Regions from separate parts of the Streptomyces poriticola genome, predicted to be linked through region 1. Evidence: predicted binding sites of a transcription regulator. Region 1 holds the regulator's gene; each other region holds the start of a gene.
What was found. Region 1 encodes HrcA, which represses chaperone genes, less so after heat shock. Its sites were predicted from a motif close to TTNGCACTCNGNNNNNCNGAGTGCNAA; they were not measured.

Region 2: the regulator HrcA is predicted to act here: its motif matches at 5,047-5,073, upstream of groES (co-chaperone GroES).
Region 3: the regulator HrcA is predicted to act here: its motif matches at 4,395-4,421, upstream of groL (chaperonin GroEL).

The regions. Positions count from the first base shown of each region.
Region 1 is NZ_JBAGKH010000034.1:10,898-18,442, reverse strand. Features, by position in the region: gene V5O46_RS27745 (SpoIIE family protein phosphatase) at 1-656, shown strand, start outside; gene hemW (radical SAM family heme chaperone HemW) at 684-1,916, shown strand; gene V5O46_RS27735 (DUF3097 domain-containing protein) at 2,043-2,846, opposite strand; gene V5O46_RS27730 (MBL fold metallo-hydrolase) at 2,881-3,612, opposite strand; gene hrcA (heat-inducible transcriptional repressor HrcA) at 3,775-4,791, shown strand; gene dnaJ (molecular chaperone DnaJ) at 4,792-5,931, shown strand; gene V5O46_RS27715 (nitronate monooxygenase) at 6,383-7,468, shown strand; gene V5O46_RS27710 (16S rRNA (uracil(1498)-N(3))-methyltransferase) at 7,465-7,545, shown strand, end outside.
Region 2 is NZ_JBAGKH010000011.1:91,861-99,405, reverse strand. Features, by position in the region: gene V5O46_RS17255 (hypothetical protein) at 143-580, shown strand; gene V5O46_RS17250 (hypothetical protein) at 1,093-2,034, shown strand; gene V5O46_RS17245 (hypothetical protein) at 2,234-2,422, opposite strand; gene groL (chaperonin GroEL) at 2,848-4,473, opposite strand; gene groES (co-chaperone GroES) at 4,592-4,900, opposite strand; gene V5O46_RS17230 (polysaccharide deacetylase family protein) at 5,271-5,972, opposite strand; gene V5O46_RS17225 (polysaccharide deacetylase family protein) at 5,969-6,931, opposite strand; gene V5O46_RS17220 (class I SAM-dependent methyltransferase) at 7,022-7,545, shown strand, end outside.
Region 3 is NZ_JBAGKH010000003.1:440,798-448,342, reverse strand. Features, by position in the region: gene V5O46_RS07120 (hypothetical protein) at 1-571, shown strand, start outside; gene V5O46_RS07115 (glucosyl-3-phosphoglycerate synthase) at 593-1,537, opposite strand; SAM riboswitch class I at 1,691-1,859, shown strand; gene thrC (threonine synthase) at 1,878-3,182, shown strand; gene V5O46_RS07105 (MoaD/ThiS family protein) at 3,304-3,579, shown strand; gene V5O46_RS07100 (cold-shock protein) at 4,019-4,222, shown strand; gene groL (chaperonin GroEL) at 4,585-6,210, shown strand; gene V5O46_RS07090 (NADH:flavin oxidoreductase) at 6,420-7,545, shown strand, end outside.

The sequences.
Region 1 (7,545 bases):
CCGGCGACGGCCGCTGGTGCTTCGCCGTCGGCGACGTCCAGGGCAAGGGCCCGGAGGCCGCCGTCGTCATCGGCCTGGCCCGGCCCTGGCTGCGTCTGCTGGCCCGCGAGGGGTACGGCGTCCCCGGCGTCCTGGACCGCCTCAACCAGCTCCTCCTCGACGACGCCACCGAGGCCGCCGACGCCGCCGCACGCGCCCTGGTGGCCGCCGGCGCCCGCCCCGCAACCCCCGGCGACGGCCCGCAGACCCGCTTCCTGTCCCTCCTCTACGGCGAACTGGTCCCCTTCGACGGAGGCATCCGCTGCACCCTCGCCTCCGCCGGACACCCGCTGCCGCTGCTGCTCGGCCCCGACGGCACCGTCCGCACCGCCGCGCAGCCGCAGACCCTGCTCGGCGTGATAGAGGACACGACGTACCTCAGCGACACCGTCGAGCTGCGGCGCGGCGACACCCTGCTGTGCGTCACCGACGGCGTCACCGAGCGCCGCGACGGCTCCCGGCAGCTCGACGACGGCGACGGGCTCGCCGCCGCGCTCGCCGGCTGCGCGGGGCTGGACGCCGGGACGATCGCCGAACACATCCGGCGGCTGGTGCACGACTTCGGCAGCCGCCCGCCGGAGGACGACCTGGCGCTGCTGGTGCTCCAGGCGGAGTAGGGCGCCCGGTACGGGACAATGGAGGGCATGCCCTCCGCACTCCCCGACGGCGAACCCGTCCCCGCCGACGGCGCCCTCCCGGCGACCGCGCTCGCCGGGGCCGCACACCGCCCCCTCGGCTTCTACCTGCACGTGCCGTACTGCGCCACCCGCTGCGGCTACTGCGACTTCAACACCTACACCGCCACCGAGCTGCGCGGCACCGGCGGCGTGCTCGCCTCCCGGGACAACTACGCCGGAATGCTGACCGACGAGATCCGTCTCGCCCGCAAGGTGCTCGGCGACGACCCGCGCGAGGTCCGCACCGTCTTCGTCGGCGGTGGCACGCCCACCCTGCTCGCCGCGGACGACCTCGTACGGATGCTGGGGGCGATCCGCGACGAGTTCGGCCTGGCCCCGGACGCCGAGATCACCACGGAGGCCAACCCCGAGTCGGTCGACCCCGGGTATCTGGCGACCCTCCGCGAGGGCGGCTTCAACCGGATCTCCTTCGGCATGCAGAGCGCGCGGCAGCACGTCCTGCGGATCCTGGACCGCACCCACGCCCCGGGCCGCCCGGAGGCCTGCGTGGCCGAGGCCAGGGCGGCCGGTTTCGGCCATGTCAACCTCGACCTGATCTACGGCACACCGGGCGAGTCCGACGACGACTGGCGGGCCTCCCTGGACGCCGCCCTCGGAGCCGGACCCGACCACGTCTCGGCGTACGCCCTGATCGTCGAGGAGGGCACCCGGCTCGCCCACCGCATCCGGCGCGGTGAGGTCCCCATGACCGACGACGACGTCCACGCGGACCGGTACCTGATCGCCGAGGAACGGCTGTCGGCGGCCGGCTTCGACTGGTACGAGGTGTCCAACTGGGCCCGCTCCGAGGCGGGCCGCTGCCTGCACAACGAGCTGTACTGGCGCGGCGCCGACTGGTGGGGCGCGGGGCCGGGAGCGCACTCGCACGTGGGCGGCGTGCGGTGGTGGAACGTGAAGCACCCCGGGGCGTACGCGGGGGCGCTGGCGGCCGGGAGGTCGCCGGGGGCGGGACGCGAGATCCTGACGGACGAGGACCGGCGGGTGGAGCGGATCCTGCTGGAACTGAGACTCCGGGAGGGTGTCCCGCTCGCGCTGCTGAGGGACGCCGGGCTCGCGGCGTCGCGCCGTGCGCTGTCCGACGGACTCCTCCGGGAGGGGCCGTACGAGGGCGGTCGCGCGGTGCTCACGCTGCGCGGGCGGTTGCTGGCGGATGCCGTGGTGCGGGATCTGGTGGACTGAGCGTCGTTCCCCGCTCCGGCGCGGAGCGGGAACCGTCCGGCCGAGTGGACGAGCCGATCGGCGGACCGGATCCGCAGCGGCGGAGAGCGGCCCACCAGGTCCCCGCCGCCGGCGACGGGACGACGTTCAGGGCTCGGTGACATGGTCGATGAGACGTTCCACACCGCCCAGCAACTCCGGCTCCAGGTCTTTGTACGACCCCACCCGCGCCAGGATCGCCTGCCACACCGCCCCGGTGTTCTCGGCCGGCCACCCCAGCGCCCGGCACACCCCCGTCTTCCAGTCCTGACCGTGCGGCACCCGGGGCCAGCCCTCGATCCCCAGCGACGACGGCTTCACCGCCTCCCAGATGTCGACGTACGGGTGGCCCACGACCAGCGCGTGCTCGCTCGTCACCGCCTCCGCGATGCGCCACTCCTTCGAACCCGGCACCAGATGGTCCACCAGCACCCCCAGCCGCGCGTCCGGCCCCGGAGCGAAGTCGGCGACGATGGAGGGCAGGTCGTCGACACCCTCCAGGTACTCCACCACCACCCCCTCGATGCGCAGGTCGTCGCCCCAGACCTGCTCGACCAGCTCGGCGTCGTGCCGCCCCTCGACGTAGATGCGCCCGGCGCGCGCCACCCGCGCGCGGGCCCCCGGAACCGCCACCGACCCCGACGCCGTACGGGTGGGCCGCACCGGACCGGACGACGGCCGCACCAGCGTCACCACCCGCCCCTCCAGCAGGAAGCCGCGCGGTTCCATCGGGAAGACCCGGTGTTTGCCGAAACGGTCCTCCAGGGTCACCGTGCCCGCCTCGCAGCCGATCACCGCTCCGCAGAACCCGGTGCCGGGCTCCTCGACCACCAGACCGGGATCGGCGGGGACCTCCGGCACCGGCTGCGGCTTCTTCCACGGCGGGGTCAGATCGGCGGAGTACTGGCGCATTCGGCCGACGATACGAGGAATTCCGGCGCAGCGATCAGCACGACACGCCGAAGCGTTCCGCCAGCGCGTCCCGCTGCGCACGCACGAACGCCGCGTCCACCACGGCTCCGTGACCGGGCACATACCACGCGTCCTCGCCGCCGAGCCCGAGGAGCCGGTCCAGGGCGGCGGGCCAGTGCGACGGCACCGCGTCCGGGCCCGCCTGCGGCTGCCCGGACTCCTCGACCAGGTCACCGCAGAACACCACCTCCGGGTCGCCCGGCACCAGCACCGCCAGATCGTGCGCCGTGTGTGCCGGACCCAGGTTGGCCAGCAGCACCTGCCGGCCGCCGCCCAGGTCGAGCGTCCACTCGCCGCACACCCGGTGCCGGACCGGCGCCAGCGCGTCCACGGCCTCCTCGGCCCGGAGCGCGTCCAGACCGTGGGACACCGCATCCGCCCGCAGCTCGTCCCGTCCGGAGCCGGATCCGAGCACGGTGTCCACGCCCACCGCGCCGTACACCTCCGCGCCCGCGAACGCCCCCGCGCCGAGCACATGATCGAAATGTGGATGGGTCAGCGCGAGATGCGTCACACGATGACCGGCGAGCGCCTGCGCCTCGGCACGCAACCGGGCGCCCTCGCCCAGGCTCGCCCCCGCGTCGATCAGCAGCGCCGCGCCCCGGCCCACGACGAGCCCCGCCGTGCAGTCCCACACCGGCAGCCGGCACCGCCCCACACCGGCCGCCACCCTCTCCCATCCCAGCTCTTCCCAAGTCACCGTCATACCGCGACGCTAACGGGGACGGCCGGTCCGGGCACGACGGCGCAGGCCGGGCCTTGCCCGAGGCGTACCCCACGGCCGTACACTGGCCGGGGAAGTCTGGCACTCGCACGCGCCGAGTGCCAGGAGGGGAAGCCGGGCCGACGACTTCGGGAGGTGTGCGCGATGCTCAGCGAACGCAGGCTGGAGGTACTGCGCGCCATCGTCCAGGACTACGTCGGCACCGAGGAGCCCGTCGGCTCCAAGGCCCTCACCGAACGGCACAACCTCGGCGTCTCCCCGGCCACCGTGCGCAACGACATGGCGGCCCTGGAGGAGGAGGGGTTCATCGCCCAGCCGCACACCAGCGCCGGGCGCATCCCCACCGACAAGGGCTACCGGCTCTTCGTCGACCGGCTCGCCGCCGTCAAGCCCATGACCGCGCCGGAGCGCCGCGCCATCCAGAACTTCCTGGAGGGCGCCGTCGACCTCGACGACGTGGTGGCCCGGACGGTGCGGCTGCTGGCGCAGCTCACCCGGCAGGTCGCCGTCGTGCAGTACCCGTCGCTGACCCGCTCGACCGTGCGGCACGTGGAGCTGCTCTCGCTCGCGCCCGCGCGTCTGATGCTCGTGCTGATCACGGACACCGGGCGGGTGGAGCAGCGGATGGTGGACTGTCCGGCGCCGTTCGGCGAGACGTCGCTGGCGGACCTGCGCGCGCGGCTCAACAGCCGGGTCGCGGGCCGCCGCTTCACGGATGTGCCGACGCTGGTGGAGGATCTGCCGGAGGCCTTCGACCGGGAGGACCGCGGTACGGTCTCCACCGTGCTCTCCACTCTCCTGGAGACACTGGTCGAGGAGAACGAGGAGCGGCTGATGATCGGCGGCACCGCCAATCTCACCCGCTTCGGGCATGACTTCCCCCTCATGATCCGGCCGGTGCTGGAGGCACTGGAGGAGCAGATGGTGCTCCTCAAGCTGCTCGGCGAGGCGAAGGATCCGGGCGTGACCGTCCGTATCGGTCATGAGAACGCCCACGAAGGACTCAACTCCACGTCCGTCGTGTCGGTGGGCTACGGTTCGGGCGGCGAGGCGGTTGCCAAGCTCGGCGTGGTCGGACCGACCCGCATGGACTACCCGGGAACGATGGGAGCGGTACGCGCAGTGGCACGGTACGTCGGACAGATCCTGGCGGAGTCGTAGGTGGCCACGGACTACTACGCCGTTCTCGGCGTGCGCCGCGACGCGTCGCAGGATGAGATCAAGAAGGCCTTCCGGCGGCTCGCACGCGAGCTGCACCCGGACGTGAATCCGGATCCGAAGACCCAGGAGCGGTTCAAGGAGATCAACGCCGCCTACGAGGTGCTGTCGGACCCGCAGAAGAAGCAGGTCTACGACCTCGGTGGGGACCCGCTCTCGCAGGCGGGCGCGGGCGGCGGGGCCGGTGGCTTCGGCGCCGGCGGCTTCGGGAACTTCTCCGACATCATGGACGCGTTCTTCGGCACGGCGTCGCAGCGCGGACCGCGCTCGCGCACCCGCCGTGGCCAGGACGCCATGATCCGCATCGAGGTCGAGCTGGACGAGGCCGCGTTCGGCACGACCAAGGACATCCAGGTCGACACGGCCGTCGTCTGCACCACCTGCAGCGGCGAGGGCGCGGCGCCCGGCACCTCGGCGCAGACGTGCGACATGTGCCGCGGCCGGGGGGAGGTCTCCCAGGTCACCCGGTCCTTCCTGGGCCAGGTCATGACCTCCCGCCCCTGCCCCCAGTGCCAGGGCTTCGGCACGGTCGTCCCGACCCCCTGCCCGGAGTGCGCCGGCGACGGCCGCATCCGCTCCCGCCGCACCCTGACGGTGAAGATCCCGGCCGGTGTCGACAACGGCACCCGGATCCAGCTGGCCGGCGAGGGCGAGGTCGGCCCCGGCGGCGGTCCCGCGGGCGACCTGTACGTCGAGATCCACGAGCTCCCGCACGCGGTGTTCCAGCGCCGCGGCGACGACCTGCACTGCACGGTCACCATCCCGATGACGGCGGCGGCCCTCGGCACCAAGGTGCCGCTGGAGACGCTGGACGGCATGGAGGAGGTCGACATCCGGCCCGGCACCCAGTCCGGCCAGTCCATCCCGCTGCACGGCCGGGGCGTCACCCATCTGCGCGGCGGCGGCCGGGGCGACCTCATCGTCCACGTCGAGGTCCAGACGCCGTCCAAGCTCGACCCCGAGCAGGAGCGGCTGCTGCGCGAACTGGCCAAGCTCCGCGGCGAGGAACGCCCCACGGGCCAGTTCCAACCGGGTCAGCAAGGTCTGTTCTCGCGGTTGAAGGACGCGTTCAACGGCCGGTGAGGCCGGGGTGGTTCTCGTCGCGGCGGTCGGTGGCGGGGTGCTGGGGCGGGAGTGGGTCTGGTCGGTCTGTTGTCGTCGGCCGGGGGGCTGCCGGGGGTCCGGGGGTCGTCCCCCGGGCAGATTCAGCCAACCGGGTCAGCAAGGTCTGTTCTCGCGGTTGAAGGACGCGTTCAACGGCCGGTGAGGCCGGGTGGACCTCGTCGCGGCGGTCGGGGCAACGGCCGCCGACGACGGGGTGGCCGCGGGCGGTGGGTTCGCCCCTGCCACTCCTGCCCGGCCCCGGCCGTCCCCGGGGGCTGTCGCCCCCGGCCCTCCACTCCAGCCCTCCACCCCGGCCCGAACGCCCTCCTCCTCGAGCGCCGGACGGGGCGCGATTTCCGCGGATGCTCCTGGCGTATGCCAACGGAAGGCCGGATTCGGACCTGATCGGAGGACGTGGCAACATGCCGTCATGTCCTCCGCACTGACCGATCACTTCCCCTGTCCGATCGTGCAGGCTCCGATGGCGGGCGGCGTCTCCGTGCCGCGGCTCGCCGCCGCCGTCTGCGAGGCCGGGGGGCTCGGTTTCCTGGCGGCCGGCTACAAGACCGCCGACGGGATGTACCAGGAGATCAAGCAGCTGCGCGGACTGACCTCCCGCCCCTTCGGCGTCAACCTCTTCATGCCGCAGCCGGAGACCGCGGACCCCGCCGCCGTCGACGCCTACGCCCACCAGCTCGCCGGTGAGGCCGGCTGGTACGAGACCGAGCTCGGCGACCGGGACAGCGGCCGGGACGACGGCTACGACACCAAGCTCGCCGTCCTCCTCGACAACCCGGTGCCGGTGGTCTCCTTCCACTTCGGCGTCCCGAGCCGGGAGACCATCGACTCCCTGCACCGCGTCGGCACCTTCACCCTGGTCACCGCGACCACCGCGGAGGAGGCACGCGCCGTGGAGCGGTCCGGCGCCGACGCGGTGATCGCCCAGGGTGTGGAGGCCGGCGGCCACCAGGGCACCCACCGGGACCTGCCGGAGGCCGACGGCTCCGGGATCGGCCTGCTGTCGCTGGTCACCCAGGTCCGCGAGGCGGTGAGCCTGCCGGTCATCGCCGCCGGCGGCATCATGCGCGGCGCCCAGATCGCCGCGGCGCTCGCGGCCGGCGCCGACGCGGCCCAGCTCGGCACCGCTTTCCTCGCCACCTCCGAGTCCGGTGCGCACACCCTGCACAAGCAGGCGCTGACCAACCCGCTGTTCGTCCGCACCGAGCTGACCCGCGCCTTCTCCGGGCGCCCGGCCCGCGGCCTGGTCAACCGCTTCCTGCGCGAGCACGGCCCGTACGCGCCCGCCGCCTACCCGGAGGTGCACCACCTCACCAGCCCGCTGCGCAAGGCCGCGGCCAAGGCCGGTGACGCCCAGGGCATGGCACTGTGGGCGGGACAGGGCCATCGGATGGCCCGGGAGCTGCCCGCCGGGCAGCTCGTGGAGGTGCTGATGGCCGAACTCGCCGCCGCCGGGACAGCGTTGTCGGGCCGCGTCGCGGGAGGGGCGGGCCGATGACGGCACCGGTGTTCGTGGTCGACTCCCTCGGTCCGTCCGACCTGCCCGGCGGGGAGTACGTCCTCGACGGCCCCGAG
Region 2 (7,545 bases), on a different contig from region 1:
GGGCCGAACTGTCGCGTCTGCCCCGCCCGCCACCGCTGCCGCCTGCACGTTCAGGATTTCAGCCCTCCAGGGGCGGCAGTTGCGAGTACGGGACCGAGCGGGCGGCTGCCGCTGATCGCCCGGCGGTACCGACACCCGGCCGGTGGGACTGGCCGCGTCGATGGCGAGCGGCGTCTCCTCACGGCTGAAGCTGTTTCCGCTCACGCTCGACCTGACGCGTGCCCTGCGCATCTCGCAGGCTCCGGCGGGCGTCCGGCCCGACACCGGAAACACCACGAAGGATCTCCTTTCCCGTGTCCGCGCCCGGTTCCCCGGCCTGGCGGTGCTGTCGGAGGCGACGCACGTGGAGCTGGGCGAGACCCTGGCCGAGGCGGGGTTCCCCTCTCCGCTGCGCCCCGGACCGGCGCCGGTTCGTGCCGCAGCCGCGGGACGGCGCGGGCGGTCGGCCGCTGCTGTCGTCCTCGGCGGCGATGCCGGGGCGGCGTCCGCTGTCACCCGCGGCACGTGTCCCTGGTCGGCCAGGTGGCAGGCCGGGACGGCGGTCGCCGTGCTGCGGCCCACCCCGCCCTTGAAGCCGTAGAGCGCGGTGCAGTCGGTGCGGGAAAGGCGCGATTCACCCGGACGGCGCAGCTCTGGTACCCGAGCGGGGCCTGTCACCCGAACGTGCGATCCATCTCCGTCCGTTCCTTGTCCGTGTGCCGGTGCGGCGTAGCGTCAGGTGGCTGCGCCCGCAGCGTGCGGGAGGTCGCAGACCGGCTGGAGAGAGGGCGGCATCAGGTGAGCGAGGGCACGGGTGACCGGGGCGAACCGTTCGTCGACGGCACCGACAGGGGGCGTACGGACAGGGCGGCGACGGGCCGGGGGGCGGGGGGCGGGGGTGGGACGGTGATGTTCTCCGACCTCGCCTCCTCTCCCCCCGTCGGTGGCTCCGCGACGCGGGCGGACACCGGGACAGGTACCCGACCCGCGTCGTCCGGCGCTCCATCCCCGGCCGCCCGCCCCGTACCGCTGCCCCGCGCCCGTACCGCCGCGCCGCGTGGGGCGTCGTCCCGGCGCGAGAAGCGGCAGTCGGGCAGGGTCGCGCAGCGGATCGTGCCGGACGACCTGCAGCCCGACGATCTGCGGCTGGAACTGATCGAACTCGGCGACGCGTTCCGCGCGTACCAGCGGCGTCCCGAACCCGACCTCGCCGTCCTCGCCGGACTCCACGACCGCAAGTCCCGCGCCTTCGCCGTGTGGGCGACGGTCACCGGAGACGCGTCCCTGAGCGAGGAGGCGGAACGGGCGGATACGGCCGCGCGGACCACCCGCGAGATGCACGCCAACCGCGTCGGCATCGCGGGGGACGGGGACGGGCCGGTGGTCGAGCGGCTCCTGACCCGGACTCAGGGCGCCCACGCCCGCAGCGTGCTGGAGCATGTCCGGGCCCGTGCCCCGCTCCCCGGGGCGGAGGGGCGGCTCGCGGTGCTCATGCTCACCCTGCGGACCGGGCGCGCGGGCACCGGGAACGTCACCGGGCAGGATCTCCACGGCTGGCTGCAGGGCGACGCCGAGCGGGTACTCCGGCAGTTGGTCGACGTCGGCTGGCTGCGTCTGCCGGAGGAGGTCACCGTCGACGACGCGCTGGCCTCCCGGCCCGAGGAGCCCACCCGGGTCACCGTCCCCTCGCTGCTGCCCGCCGGGCCCCGTCCGTTCCCCTTCGGCAAGGTCACCCGCGCAAGGCTTTCGGGGTGGGCGCAGAAGGCGGTGGGTGACCGGAGGCTGCGGAAAAAGAAGCCGGGCGCCGCCACGCGGCTCCTCGCCGTGTACACCGCCGCCCACAGCCGTCCCGACGGGCGTCTCGGCAGCCCCGAGGACGACGACGGTCTCGGTCTGGACGCGGTCGCCTCGTTCTGCGCCCTGCGGCCCGAGGACGTCGCCGCGCACACCGAACGGCTGGTCGGCGCCGACTGGCTCGCGGAGGCCGGCACCGACGGGGGGAGGCTGCGGGGGCGGCTCGCCGAGCGCGTACTGACGCTGAGCGGGCTGCTGTGACGGCTCCTCGGAGACGCGTCACCCGCCGCCTCACCGAGGGGCGCGCCACCGCCGCGTCGCCGGGGGCAGCCGACGACGGTAGCCGCCCCGACCACCCCGACGGCCTGGGGGGCTCACCGCTACAGATGCCGGTCGTGGGACCGAAGCGCCTGGTCGGAGGGGTTGCCGACGCGGGATCTCCGAGGCACGACCGCCGTTCTCACCGGCGGCACTCCTTCGCGGTCGCCGCCTCCTCCACGCTCCGCTTCAGCGCCACCCCGCGGGCGTCCGCCCGGCCCGGCGGCCGGCCTCGCACCAGCTGCACCGCGGAGGGGGCCGTACCGCACACCGGTCCATGACGCCCGTGGAACCGGTCGTGGGCGGACTGACGGCCGACGCCGTCGCCCACGGGGCGGATGCCGGGGCGGATGCCGGGGCGGGGCACCGAGCTGCGGCCGGCTCACGACGGCGCGGGTCGCCTCCTGTGGAGGTGAGCGACGAGCGCGGAGAGCGAGGGCCGGTGCCCGCGCCGGAGCGCCCGGGCCTGGCGAAGGGCGGGCGGCGGCTCGCGGAGGGCGGGCGCGGGCTCGCCCCGGTGGCGGCGCCGGCCGTGGAGTGGGTGGGGTGCGGCCGAGCGGCGGGTGCGCCCGGTGCGCCGGGGAAGACCGTGTGGGCCGTGGGTGACGGCCGGCTCCTTCTCTCACCTCTCCCCACCGACGACGCCGCACGCGGCGACGAACCCACCGGGGGCGGCCCGGCTCCCGCCCCCGGAAAAGCACACGGTGCCCAGCACCCCCGCAGGGGCACCGGGCACCGTTCAGCTCAGCGCGGCGCTCAGTGGGCGTGGCCGTGGCCGTGGCCCGCGGCGGCCGGCTCTTCCTCTTCCTTCTTCTCGACGACCAGGGTCTCGGTCGTCAGCAGCAGGGAGGCGATGGAGGCGGCGTTCTCCAGGGCGGAGCGGGTGACCTTCACCGGGTCGATGACGCCGGCCTTGACCAGGTCGCCGTACTCACCGGTGGCGGCGTTGTAGCCGCTGCCCTTCTCCAGCTCCTTGACCTTGGAGACGATGACGTAGCCCTCCAGGCCGGCGTTCTCCGCGATCCAGCGCAGCGGCTCGACGACGGCGTTGCGGACGACCGCGACACCGGTGGCCTCGTCGCCGGACTTGGAGAGGCTGCCTTCCAGGACCTTGGAGGCGTGCACCAGGGCGGAGCCGCCACCGGAGACGATGCCCTCCTCGACCGCGGCGCGGGTCGCGGAGATGGCGTCCTCCAGACGGTGCTTGCGCTCCTTCAGCTCCACCTCGGTGGCGGCGCCGACCTTGATCACGCACACGCCGCCGGCCAGCTTGGCGAGGCGCTCCTGGAGCTTCTCGCGGTCCCAGTCGGAGTCCGTGGCCTCGATCTCGGCCTTGATCTGGGAGACGCGGCCCTCCACGTCCTCCTTGTTGCCGGCACCGTCGACGATGGTGGTGTCGTCCTTGGTGACGGTGATGCGGCGGGCGGTGCCGAGCACGTCCAGACCGACCTGGTCGAGCTTGAGGCCGACCTCCTCGGAGATGACGGTGGCGCCGGTGAGGACGGCCATGTCCTGCAGCATCGCCTTGCGGCGGTCGCCGAAGCCGGGGGCCTTCACCGCGACGGCGTTGAAGGTGCCGCGGATCTTGTTGACGACGAGGGTGGACAGGGCCTCGCCCTCGACGTCCTCGGCGATGATCAGCAGCGGCTTGGAGGCGTTGGCCTGGATGACCTTCTCCAGCAGCGGCAGCAGGTCCGCGATGGAGGAGATCTTGCCCTGGTGGATGAGGATGTAGGCGTCGTCCAGGACGGCCTCCATGCGCTCCTGGTCCGTCACGAAGTACGGCGACAGGTAGCCCTTGTCGAAGGCCATGCCCTCGGTGAAGTCCAGCTCCAGACCGAAGGTGTTGGACTCCTCGACGGTGATGACACCGTCCTTGCCGACCTTGTCCATCGCCTCGGCGATCAGCTCGCCGACCTGCTGGTCCTGGGCGGACAGCGCGGCGACGGCGGCGATGTCGGACTTCTCGTCGATCGGGCGGGCGGTGGCGAGGAGGTCCTCGGAGACGGCGGCGACGGCCGCGTCGATGCCCTTCTTCAGCAGCGCCGGGGACGCACCGGCGGCGACGTTCTTCAGGCCCTCGCGGACCAGCGCCTGGGCCAGCACGGTGGCGGTGGTGGTGCCGTCACCCGCGATGTCGTTGGTCTTGGTCGCCACCTCCTTCACCAACTGGGCGCCGAGGTTCTCGTACGGGTCCTCGACCTCGACCTCGCGGGCGATGGTGACGCCGTCGTTGGTGATCGTGGGGGCGCCGAACTTCTTGTCGATGACGACGTTGCGGCCCTTGGGGCCGATGGTCACCTTGACGGTGTCGGCGAGCTTGTTGACGCCGCGCTCGAGGGCGCGACGGGCGTCCTCGTCGAACTTCAGGATCTTCGCCATGGGAGCGTGAGCCCTCTTCCGGAATCTGGGTTTAACGACGCTGCGCCCCGGGCGCCCGGCTTCTCATCGGTCGCGGGGGGCCAGGGGCGCAGCTCAAAGCGGTGTGCTTCGGGGTGAACTACTTCTCGACGATCGCGAGCACGTCGCGGGCCGAGAGGACGAGGTACTCCTCGTTGTTGTACTTCACCTCGGTGCCGCCGTACTTGCTGTAGAGCACGACGTCGCCGACCTTGACGTCGAGCGGAAGGCGGTTGCCGTCCTCGAAGCGGCCCGGGCCCACGGCCAGGACGACGCCCTCCTGGGGCTTCTCCTTGGCGGTGTCCGGAATGACCAGGCCCGAAGCCGTGGTCTGCTCGGCGTCCAGCGGCTGGACCACGATACGGTCCTCGAGCGGCTTGATGGCAACCTTGGAGCTGGCGGTCGTCACGATCCGACCTCCCCCTTCGGAGATCTCACGGGGTTAACTGTCTGAGGTGGCGACCAGGTCGATCCGTCGTCGCGGGTGCCGGACCTGCCCGTCGCTGTGTTGGCACTCTCCGGTGGGGAGTGCCAGAGCCGAGACTATGACCGGGATTAGCACTCGGTCAAGCGGAGTGCCAATGCCCGTGGCGCGTCGGGTGGGGATTCCTGTGAACCCCGGCCTCTTTCGCGCCCCTTGCGGGGGAGTGAGCGCCGCCGGGGACCTTGTGCCCCCGGGGCCCCGCATTCGGCCTGGACGGCCTCGTCCTCCAGCGCCGGACGGGCCGGGTGCACCGGACCGGCGTCGCCGGAGCCGGCCGGCCGGCCGGCTGGTCCGACTACAGGTAGTCCTCCAGGCGGGCCACCCTCAGGCCGCGCTGCTCGATCTCCGCCAGGAGTTCCTCCGTACGGCCGGGCTCGGTGACCGAGACGATGTCGCCGGGGTGCAGGCGGCGCTCCCCGCGCGTGTACGTGAAGCCACGGCCGCTGCCGGTCACCTGTACCCGCCACAGCACGACCGCCGTGATGCCGCAGTCGGCGGCGGCGCGCAGGGTCGTGGTGTCGTATCTGCCGTGGGGCGGCCGGAACAGGTGGGGGCGGACGCCGAAGCGGGACCGGAGCTTGCGCTGCTGGCCGCAGATCTCGGCGCGCTGCCCGGCGTAGGGCAGACCGCGCAGGGAGCGGTGGTCGAGGGTGTGGTTCTGCAGGCTCGCGCCGACCGAGCGCAGCCGTGCCAGGTCGGCGTAGGCCGGCCCGGCGACGGTGTCGGTGAGGAACAGGGTGACGGGGAGCCTCCGGTCGCGGATCAGGGCGGTGACGCGCGGGTGGCGTTCGGCGCCGTCGTCGTAGGTCAGGAAGACCACTCTGTCGCGGGTGCGGACGTGGTCCACGACGGGCGGCAGCGCCCGGGTCTGCGCGTCGGCCTGCGCCCCGTCCCCCGGCGGACGCCCGGCGGGGCCGGCGGGCTCGGCGCAGCCGGTGAGCAGTAGGGCCGCGAGGGCGGTGCCGGTCACCGGGAGCCGGCACCGGCGGTGGCTCACAGGTAGTCCTCCAGGCGGGCCACCGCGTACCCCTCGGCGGTGACCTTGTCCAGGAACCGGCGGACCATGTCCGGCATGGTGCCCGCCCAGTCGTCCCGGCCCCGGAAGTGGCTGAGGACGATGTCGCCGGGGTGGATCTCGCGGTCCCACTCGCGGTACTCCCAGCGGTCGGCGTAGACCTCCTCGTTCCACAGCGGGACATGGGTGATGCCGCAGGACTTGGCGGCGCGCAGGGTGTCGGCGTCGTAGTTGCCGTAGGGCGGGCGGAAGACGGTGGGGCGCTTGCCGTAGCGCTTGCGGATGACCTGCTGCATGCCGCAGATCTCGCGCTTCTGCTGTGCGTGGTTCAGTCCGGGCAGGTAAGGGTGGTTGAGGGTGTGGTTGTCCAGGGTGACCCCGTGGGCCTGCATCTTCTTGAAATAGCCGTAGTCCTCCTTGACCAGGTAGTCGCTGAGGAAGGCGGTGTACGGGATCTTCAGCTCGCTCATCATCCGCAGGAACGCCGGATCCTTCTCGGCGCCGTCGTCGATGGTGAGGAAGACGATCTTCTCCTTGGTGGGGATGGTGGTGAAGACCGGCGGGAGGCCGCGCTCGGCGTGGTCGTCGACCTCGAATCCCTTGCGGGTGGTGATCTCCGGCTTCTTCGCGGGCGGCGGCGGGGCGGTCAGCGGGACCTTCTTCAGGCCCCAGCGCCGGGCCGCGGCGACACGCGCGGCGTGCGCCTTCTTCAGCTTGGTGGCGTAGGCGTCCAGTGCGCGGGCCGGGGGCGCCTGGAGGGCCTGCTGGCCGGAGGCGGGCCGGGCCCCGCCCTCCGCGCAGCCCGCGCCCAGGGCGGCGACGGCGAGCAGGGAGAGGCCCCCGCGGACCCGTGTTCTCCGGGCCCCGAGCACCCGGCGCGTCCAGAACACCCGGTAGTTCCCGTCTTCCCGGCTCTTATCGTTTTGTACGACTGCTCGCATGGTGCCGGATCCTCGCAGCCGCCGCCCCGGAAGCCGGTCCGACACCGCGGCGGGCGGCACACCGTCCACCGACTGGCCCACAATGACCCGGTGAACGACCTCGACGCCCTCCGCACCCCCGAAGGCCGCGCCCTCCTCGACGAGGTGCGCTCCACCACCCCGGCCGATGAACTGGCCGTCGCCACCCGGCTGCGCCGCACCCACCCCGCCGAGCTGGTGTCGGCGGCGCTCGGGCAGGCGCGGCTGCGGCAGCGGGCGGTGGCCAAGTTCGGCGCCGAGGACGCGGAGCTCATGTTCTTCACCCCGGACGGGGTCGAGCAGTCGACGCGGGCGAGCGTGGCGGCGTACCGGGCGGGGCGGCTGAGGGAGCTGGGGGTGACCTCCGTCGCCGACCTGTGCTGCGGGATCGGCGGGGACGCGATCGCGATGGCCCGCGCCGGGATCCGGGTGCTCGCGGTGGACCGGGACCCGGTGACGGCGGAGACGGCCCGCGCGAACGCCGAGGCGCTGGGGCTGACCGGCCTCGTCGAGGTGCGCCGGGCGGATGTGACGGAGGTGGACACCGACGGGTACGACGCGGTGTTCGTCGATCCTGCGCGCCGCGGCCGGCGGTC
Region 3 (7,545 bases), on a different contig from region 1:
GCCGACCCCGACCCCCACGCCGACCCCGACCCCCACGCCGACCCCTCCTCCGGCCGCCGCCACGCTGCCGGACCAGACCGGCCGGACGATCGGCTCGGCCGTCTCCGCGGCGAAGTCGGCGGGCCTGGCCCACGCCGTCTACCTCCAGGACACCGGCCTGACCCTGGACGGCGGCGGACAACGGGCCTCCTCCTGGCGGACCGGCGAGGAGGTCTGCGGCCAGATCGACGACCCCGACGACCTGAACGGCTCCTTCGACGTGGCGTTCACCGTCCCGCGCGACGGCCGCGACTGCGCCGGGGAACTGCTGCACACGCCGGCACCGGCACCGACGCCGGCGGAGACCCGCACGTCCGGGTCGGGCGGCGGCTCGTCGGGCGGCGGCTCGACCGGGGGCGGCGGCAGCCAGGACTGCGCGATCATGAGCCCGGCCGGCAACTGCTACGCCGACGGTCAGTTCTGCGCGAAGCGGCACCGCGGACTGAGCACCCACGGACGCGGTGGCGAGTACCTCACCTGCAGCAGGGACAGCGCCGGCCGCTGGCGCTGGTCGGACGGTGTCCCCGGCTGACGACGCAGCCGGCCGCCGCGCTCAGGCCACCTTCCGGGCCGCGTACTCCGGGATCTCCGCCATCGGCGGCCGCTCCTCGGTGTCCACCGAGTAGGTGCGTGGCTCGAAACCGTCCTCCGCACGCTCGAACTGGGTGAGGGAGGGCCGGACGAGGTGGCCGCGGGCCAGCCGGAGCTGGGCGGTGCGGTAGATCGCGGCGGCCATCCGGCCCAGGGCCTGGCCGTCCTGGTGCCGGTGCTTGCGCACCCCGACGTCCACCTGGGCCAGGGCGTCCAGCCCCGCCAGGTGCAGGGCGTCGACCAGCATCCCCAGCTCCACGCCGTAGCCGACGGGGAAGGGCAGCTGCTCCAGCAGGGACCGGCGGGCCGCGTACTCGCCGCCCAGCGGCTGGACGAAGCCGGCCAGCTGGGGCCAGTGCATGTTCAGCAGCGGACGCGCCATGAGCTCGGTGACCCGGCCGCCCTGACCGGGCGCGCCGCCCAGCGGACGGTCGTACATGGCCTTGACCAGCGCCACCTCCGGGTCGGTGAGCAGCGGGCCGACGATCCCGGAGACGAAGTCGGAGGAGAACTCGCGCAGGTCGGCGTCGACGAAGCAGACGATGTCACCGCCGGTGACCAGCAGCGACCGCCACAGCACCTCGCCCTTGCCGGGCACCGCCGGGATCCGGGGCAGGATCGCGTCCCGGTGGACGACCCGGGCCCCGGCCGCCGCGGCCACCTGCGCCGTGCGGTCGGTCGAGCCGGAGTCGACGACCACGATCTCGTCGACCAGCGGCACCTGCTCCACCAGGTCGTGGCGGAGGACCGCGACGATGTCGCCGACGGTCTCCTCCTCGTTCAGGGCGGGGAGCACGACGCTGACCGACTGGCCGGTGGCGCGTTTGGCCGTCATGATCTGGTGCAGCGGCCGGTCGCTCACGGACCAGGAGCGTGCGATCAGCCAGCGCTCGACTTCTTCCAGCACGATCAGCGGCTCCTCCCTGTCGGACCGGCACGCGTGCGTGCCGCCCGTCTCGCGGTTCGGACGACTATCTCAATGGTCCTGGCCTTCGGTTACAGTCTTGAACAACGCGGATGACCGTCGCATGTCGGGGTCACCGCGGCCACAACCGCATACAGCTCATCCAGAGGGGCAGAGGGACACGGCCCGATGAAGCCCCGGCAACCCTCCAGCCGGTACTCGTAGACCGCTGCCGATCTCGGCGCGACAGGTCTCCGCGAGGCTCCCGGCTCGGGAAGGTGCCAAGTCCGTCTCACGGCGAGATGCGTCGTGGGGAAGATGAGGAGAAAGGGCCTCGCCTCACATGGCTGTGCAGACTGTTGCAACCGACACCGACACCGACACCGACTCCGCCGCCTCCGCCGTGGATCTCGGTCCCGCCGCGGCGCTCTCCTGCCGCGAGTGCGGCCACCGCGTGCCGCTCGGCCCGGTCTTCGCCTGCGAGGAGTGTTTCGGCCCGCTGGAGATCGCCTACGACTTCTCCGCCTACGACACGGAGGAGCTGCGGGCGCGTATCGAGGCCGGCCCCGCGAACATCTGGCGTTACGCACCGCTGCTGCCCGTCCCGGCGGACGTGGCCGGCAAGCCGAACCTCAACCCCGGCTGGACCAAGCTGGTCGAGGCCGGCAACCTCGCCCGCGAACTGGGGATCACCGGCGGGCTCTACATCAAGGACGACTCCGGCAACCCGACCCACTCCTTCAAGGACCGGGTCGTCGCCCAGGCGCTGGAGGCCGCCCGGGTCTTCGGCTTCACCACGCTGTCCTGCTCCTCCACCGGCAACCTGGCCGGCGCCGTCGGTGCCGCCGCCGCCCGCGCCGGCTTCCGCTCCTGCGTGTTCATCCCGCACGACCTGGAGCAGGGCAAGGTCGTCATGGCCGCGGTGTACGGCGGTGAACTCGTCGGCATCGAGGGCAATTACGACGACGTGAACCGCTTCTGCTCCGAGCTGATCGGCGACCCGGCCGGCGAGGGCTGGGGCTTCGTCAACGTCAATCTGCGGCCGTACTACGCGGAGGGGTCGAAGACCCTGGCGTACGAGATCTGCGAGCAGCTCGGCTGGCAGCTGCCCGACCAGATCGTCGTCCCGATCGCCTCCGGCTCGCAGCTCACGAAGATCGACAAGGGGCTGCAGGAACTGATCAGGCTCGGGCTGGTGGAGGACCGGCCGTACAAGATCTTCGGCGCGCAGGCCGCGGGCTGCTCACCGGTGTCCGCGGCCTTCAAGGCCGGCCACGACGTGGTACGCCCCCAGAAGCCGGACACCATCGCCAAGTCGCTGGCCATCGGCAATCCGGCGGACGGGCCGTACGTCCTCGACATCGCCCGGCGTACGGGTGGTGCGGTGGAGGACGTGACGGACGAGCAGGTCGTCGATGCGATCAAGCTGCTGGCGCGGACCGAGGGGATCTTCGCGGAGACCGCGGGGGGTGTGACGGTCGGCGTCACGAAGAAGCTGATCGAGAACGGTCTCCTCGACCCGGCCCGGTCCACGGTGGTCCTCAACACGGGTGACGGCCTGAAGACGCTGGACGCGGTGGCGGGCACCGGGCTCACCGCGACGATCCGCCCGAACCTCGACGCGTTCCATGAGGCCGGTCTCGCGTAACAGCCGCCTGTACGGCGTCCGCGGGCCGGGCGGGGGCCGGCCGCGCGCCCGGGCGGCGGCAGCCGCACATCCACCACAGCCCCGCGCCCCCGGGGCGCTACCCGACCGGAGGTCACCAGCAATGAGCGTCACCGTCCGCATCCCCACCATCCTGCGCACCTACACCGGCGGCCGGGCCGAGGTGAGCGCCGAGGGGACGACCCTCGCGCAGGTCATCGAGGACCTGGAGAAGAACCACACCGGGATCGCTGCGCGGGTCCTGGACGACCAGGGCAAGCTGCGCCGCTTCGTCAACGTCTACGTCAACGACGACGACGTCCGGTTCGAGCAGGGCCTCGAGACGGCGACCCCGGACGGGGCCGGAGTCTCCATCATCCCGGCGGTCGCCGGCGGCTGACCGGAACGTCCGTTACCAACGGTAATGTTGGTGACATAGGGTTTTCCCTATTGCCCCCTCCGTGAGAGATGCGGAGGGGGCAATTCCGTGTGATTGAGCGCGGTACAGTTGGGGAACGCGCTCCGGATCGTGCGGTCGGAAGCCCTGAATTCCTGCCGCACGCCCGACAAGATGCAGCCAAACTCCGGGTGTCTTTCGCGGCTTTTGCTCCGTTCGCCCGGCCCGACTTGCCCCGGAATCGCACGAATTCTCGCCACATTCCGGACCGGGTGCGTCCAGAATTCTCGTCCGATTGACCTGTTGCAGACGGCAGTTGGACAGATACATTCAGCCGCGGTCGACGCGTTCCGGCGCACGCCCCCAACCGTTGGGGGGTGAGGTCTGACCCGGATCCGCGAAGTGCGGATCTGTGCAAGGGCCAGTAATAGGGGAGTTAGGCATGGCTCAGGGCACCGTCAAGTGGTTCAACGCGGAGAAGGGGTACGGCTTCATCGCGGTCGACGGTGGTGCGGATGTTTTCGTCCACTACAGCGCGATCCAGATGGACGGCTACCGCACCCTGGAAGAGGGCCAGCGGGTCGAGTTCGAGATCTCGCAGGGTCAGAAGGGCCCGCAGGCCGACATGGTTCGCGTCACCGCCTGAAACGCGCGGTCAACCGCAGCGAACGGTCTTCATCGGAGGGCCCGCACCCGCCCGGGTGCGGGCCCTCCGGCATGCCCGGGCCCGCACCTCGACGAGCCCGCTTCGCGGGCGCACCTTGCGCCCACCCGTCACCCGGCCACCACCCCTCAATGAGCCCGCTTCGCGGGCGCACCTTGCACTCGGGGGGCGCGAGTGCTAATCATTGGCGTTAGCACTCTGAAGGTGAGAGTGACAGCGAAGGACCGGGTCGGTGAGGCCCGTGGGCCGGGTGGGGCAAGGAACCACGAGGCCCGCGAGCCGTCCGTCGCGGGCGCGGGCGCGGTCCGAAGGAATCACCCCCAGTCCTGGAGGGACCACTTCACATGGCCAAGATCATCGCGTTCGACGAGGAGGCGCGGCGCGGCCTCGAGCGCGGCATGAACCAGCTCGCGGACGCCGTCAAGGTGACCCTCGGCCCCAAGGGCCGCAACGTCGTCCTCGAGAAGAAGTGGGGCGCCCCCACGATCACCAACGACGGTGTCTCCATCGCCAAGGAGATCGAGCTCGAGGACCCGTACGAGAAGATCGGCGCCGAGCTGGTCAAGGAAGTCGCCAAGAAGACGGACGACGTCGCCGGTGACGGTACGACCACCGCGACCGTGCTCGCCCAGGCCCTGGTCAAGGAGGGCCTGCGCAACGTCGCCGCCGGCGCCAACCCGATGGCCCTGAAGCGCGGTATCGAGAAGGCCGTCGAGGCCGTCTCCGCCGCCCTGCTCGAGCAGGCGAAGGACGTCGAGACCAAGGAGCAGATCGCCTCCACGGCCTCCATCTCCGCCGCCGACACCCAGATCGGCGAGCTCATCGCCGAGGCCATGGACAAGGTCGGCAAGGAAGGCGTCATCACCGTCGAGGAGTCCCAGACCTTCGGTCTGGAGCTCGAGCTCACCGAGGGTATGCGCTTCGACAAGGGCTACATCTCGGCGTACTTCGCCACCGACATGGAGCGTATGGAGGCCGTCCTCGACGACCCGTACATCCTGATCGCCAACTCCAAGATCTCCAACGTCAAGGACCTGCTCCCGCTCCTGGAGAAGGTCATGCAGTCGGGCAAGCCGCTGCTGATCATCGCCGAGGACGTCGAGGGCGAGGCCCTGTCGACCCTGGTCGTCAACAAGATCCGCGGCACCTTCAAGTCCGTCGCCGTCAAGGCCCCGGGCTTCGGCGACCGCCGCAAGGCCATGCTCGGCGACATCGCCATCCTCACCGGCGGCGAGGTCATCTCCGAGGAGGTCGGCCTCAAGCTGGAGAACGCGACCCTGGACCTCCTGGGCCGCGCCCGCAAGGTCGTCATCACCAAGGACGAGACCACCATCGTCGACGGTGCCGGCTCGACCGACCAGGTCAACGGCCGGGTCAACCAGATCCGCGCCGAGATCGAGAACAGCGACTCGGACTACGACCGCGAGAAGCTCCAGGAGCGTCTGGCGAAGCTGGCCGGCGGCGTGGCCGTCATCAAGGCCGGTGCCGCCACCGAGGTCGAGCTCAAGGAGCGCAAGCACCGCATCGAGGACGCCGTCCGCAACGCCAAGGCGGCCGTCGAGGAGGGCATCGTCGCCGGTGGTGGCGTGGCCCTGCTGCAGGCTTCCCAGGTCTTCGAGAAGCTGGAGCTCGAGGGTGACGAGGCGACCGGCGCCAACGCCGTGAAGCTCGCCCTGGAGGCCCCGCTGAAGCAGATCGCCGTCAACGGCGGTCTCGAGGGCGGCGTCGTCGTGGAGAAGGTCCGCAACCTGCAGGTCGGCCACGGCCTGAACGCCGCGAGCGGCGAGTACGTCGACATGATCGCCGAGGGCATCATCGACCCGGCGAAGGTGACCCGTTCCGCGCTGCAGAACGCCGCCTCCATCGCCGCGCTGTTCCTCACCACCGAGGCCGTCATCGCCGACAAGCCGGAGAAGGCCGCCGCGGCCGGTGCCCCGGGCGGCATGCCGGGCGGTGACATGGACTTCTGATCCTTCCGAGGATCGGTACCGTCCTTCCGTACCGAGGGCGGCACTCCTGGAATTCCACCAGGGGCGCCGCCCTCGGGCGTGTCCGGGATCACTCCGGGCGGCGGGCCGGGGCCGGAATGCCTGCGCGGGAGTGCTGGTTGACGAGGGGGACAGTCTATGCACACGCACATACCGTGCGGTCAGTACTCGATCCCCCGAGGAGCACTCACGTGACCGTCACCGCCTCCGAAGCCGCCTCCCGCGCGGCGCAGATCCTGGCCCGCCCGGCCACCATCAACGGCCTCACCGTCCCGAACCGTATCGCGATGGCGCCGATGACCCGGATGTTCTCGCCCGGCGGCATCCCCGGCGACGACGTGGTCTCGTACTACGCCCGCCGCGCCGCCGCCGGCGTCGGACTGATCGTCACCGAGGGCACCTACGTGGGCCACGACTCGGCCGGGCAGAGCGACCGGGTGCCCCGGTTCCACGGTGCGGAGCAGCTCGCGGGCTGGGCGAGGGTGGCCGAGGCGGTGCACGCCGCGGGCGGCACGATCGTGCCGCAGCTGTGGCACATCGGCATGGTCCGCAACCAGGACGACCCGCCCGTCGCCGGCGCCCCCGCGGTCGGCCCCTCCGGTCTGCGCATCGGCGCGGACGAGGCCACCGGCCGGGCGATGACCCAGCACGACGTGGACGAGGTGATCGGCGCCTTCGCCGAGGCCGCCGCGGACGCCGAGCGGATCGGCTTCGACGGTGTGGAGATCCACGGGGCGCACGGCTACCTCGTCGACCAGTTCCTGTGGGCGGGTACCAACCGCCGCACCGACGCCTACGGCGGCGACCCGGTGGCCCGCACCCGGTTCGCGGCGGAGATCGTGGCCGCGGTGCGCGAGCGGGTCTCGCCGGACTTCCCCGTCCTCTTCCGCTACTCGCAGTGGAAGCAGGAGGCCTACGACGCCCGCCTCGCCGACACCCCCGAGGAGCTGGAGGCGATCCTCACCCCGCTCGCCGCGGCCGGCGTCGACGCCTTCCACGCCTCCACCCGCCGCTACTGGCTCCCGGAGTTCGACGGCTCCGACCTCAACCTGGCCGGCTGGACGAAGAAGCTGACCGGCAAGCCGGCCATCACCGTCGGCTCGGTCGGCCTGGACGGCGACTTCATCAAGGCCTTCCAGGGCCAGGGCGCCGAGGTGGGAAGCCTCGACAACCTCCTGGACCGCCTGGAGCGCGAGGAGTTCGACCTGGTGGCCGTCGGCCGCGCGCTGCTGCAGGACCCGCAGTGGGCCGAGAAGGTTCTCGCCGGCCGGGTCGGTGAACTGGCCCCGTACGACCCGGCGGCACTGAAGACCCTCA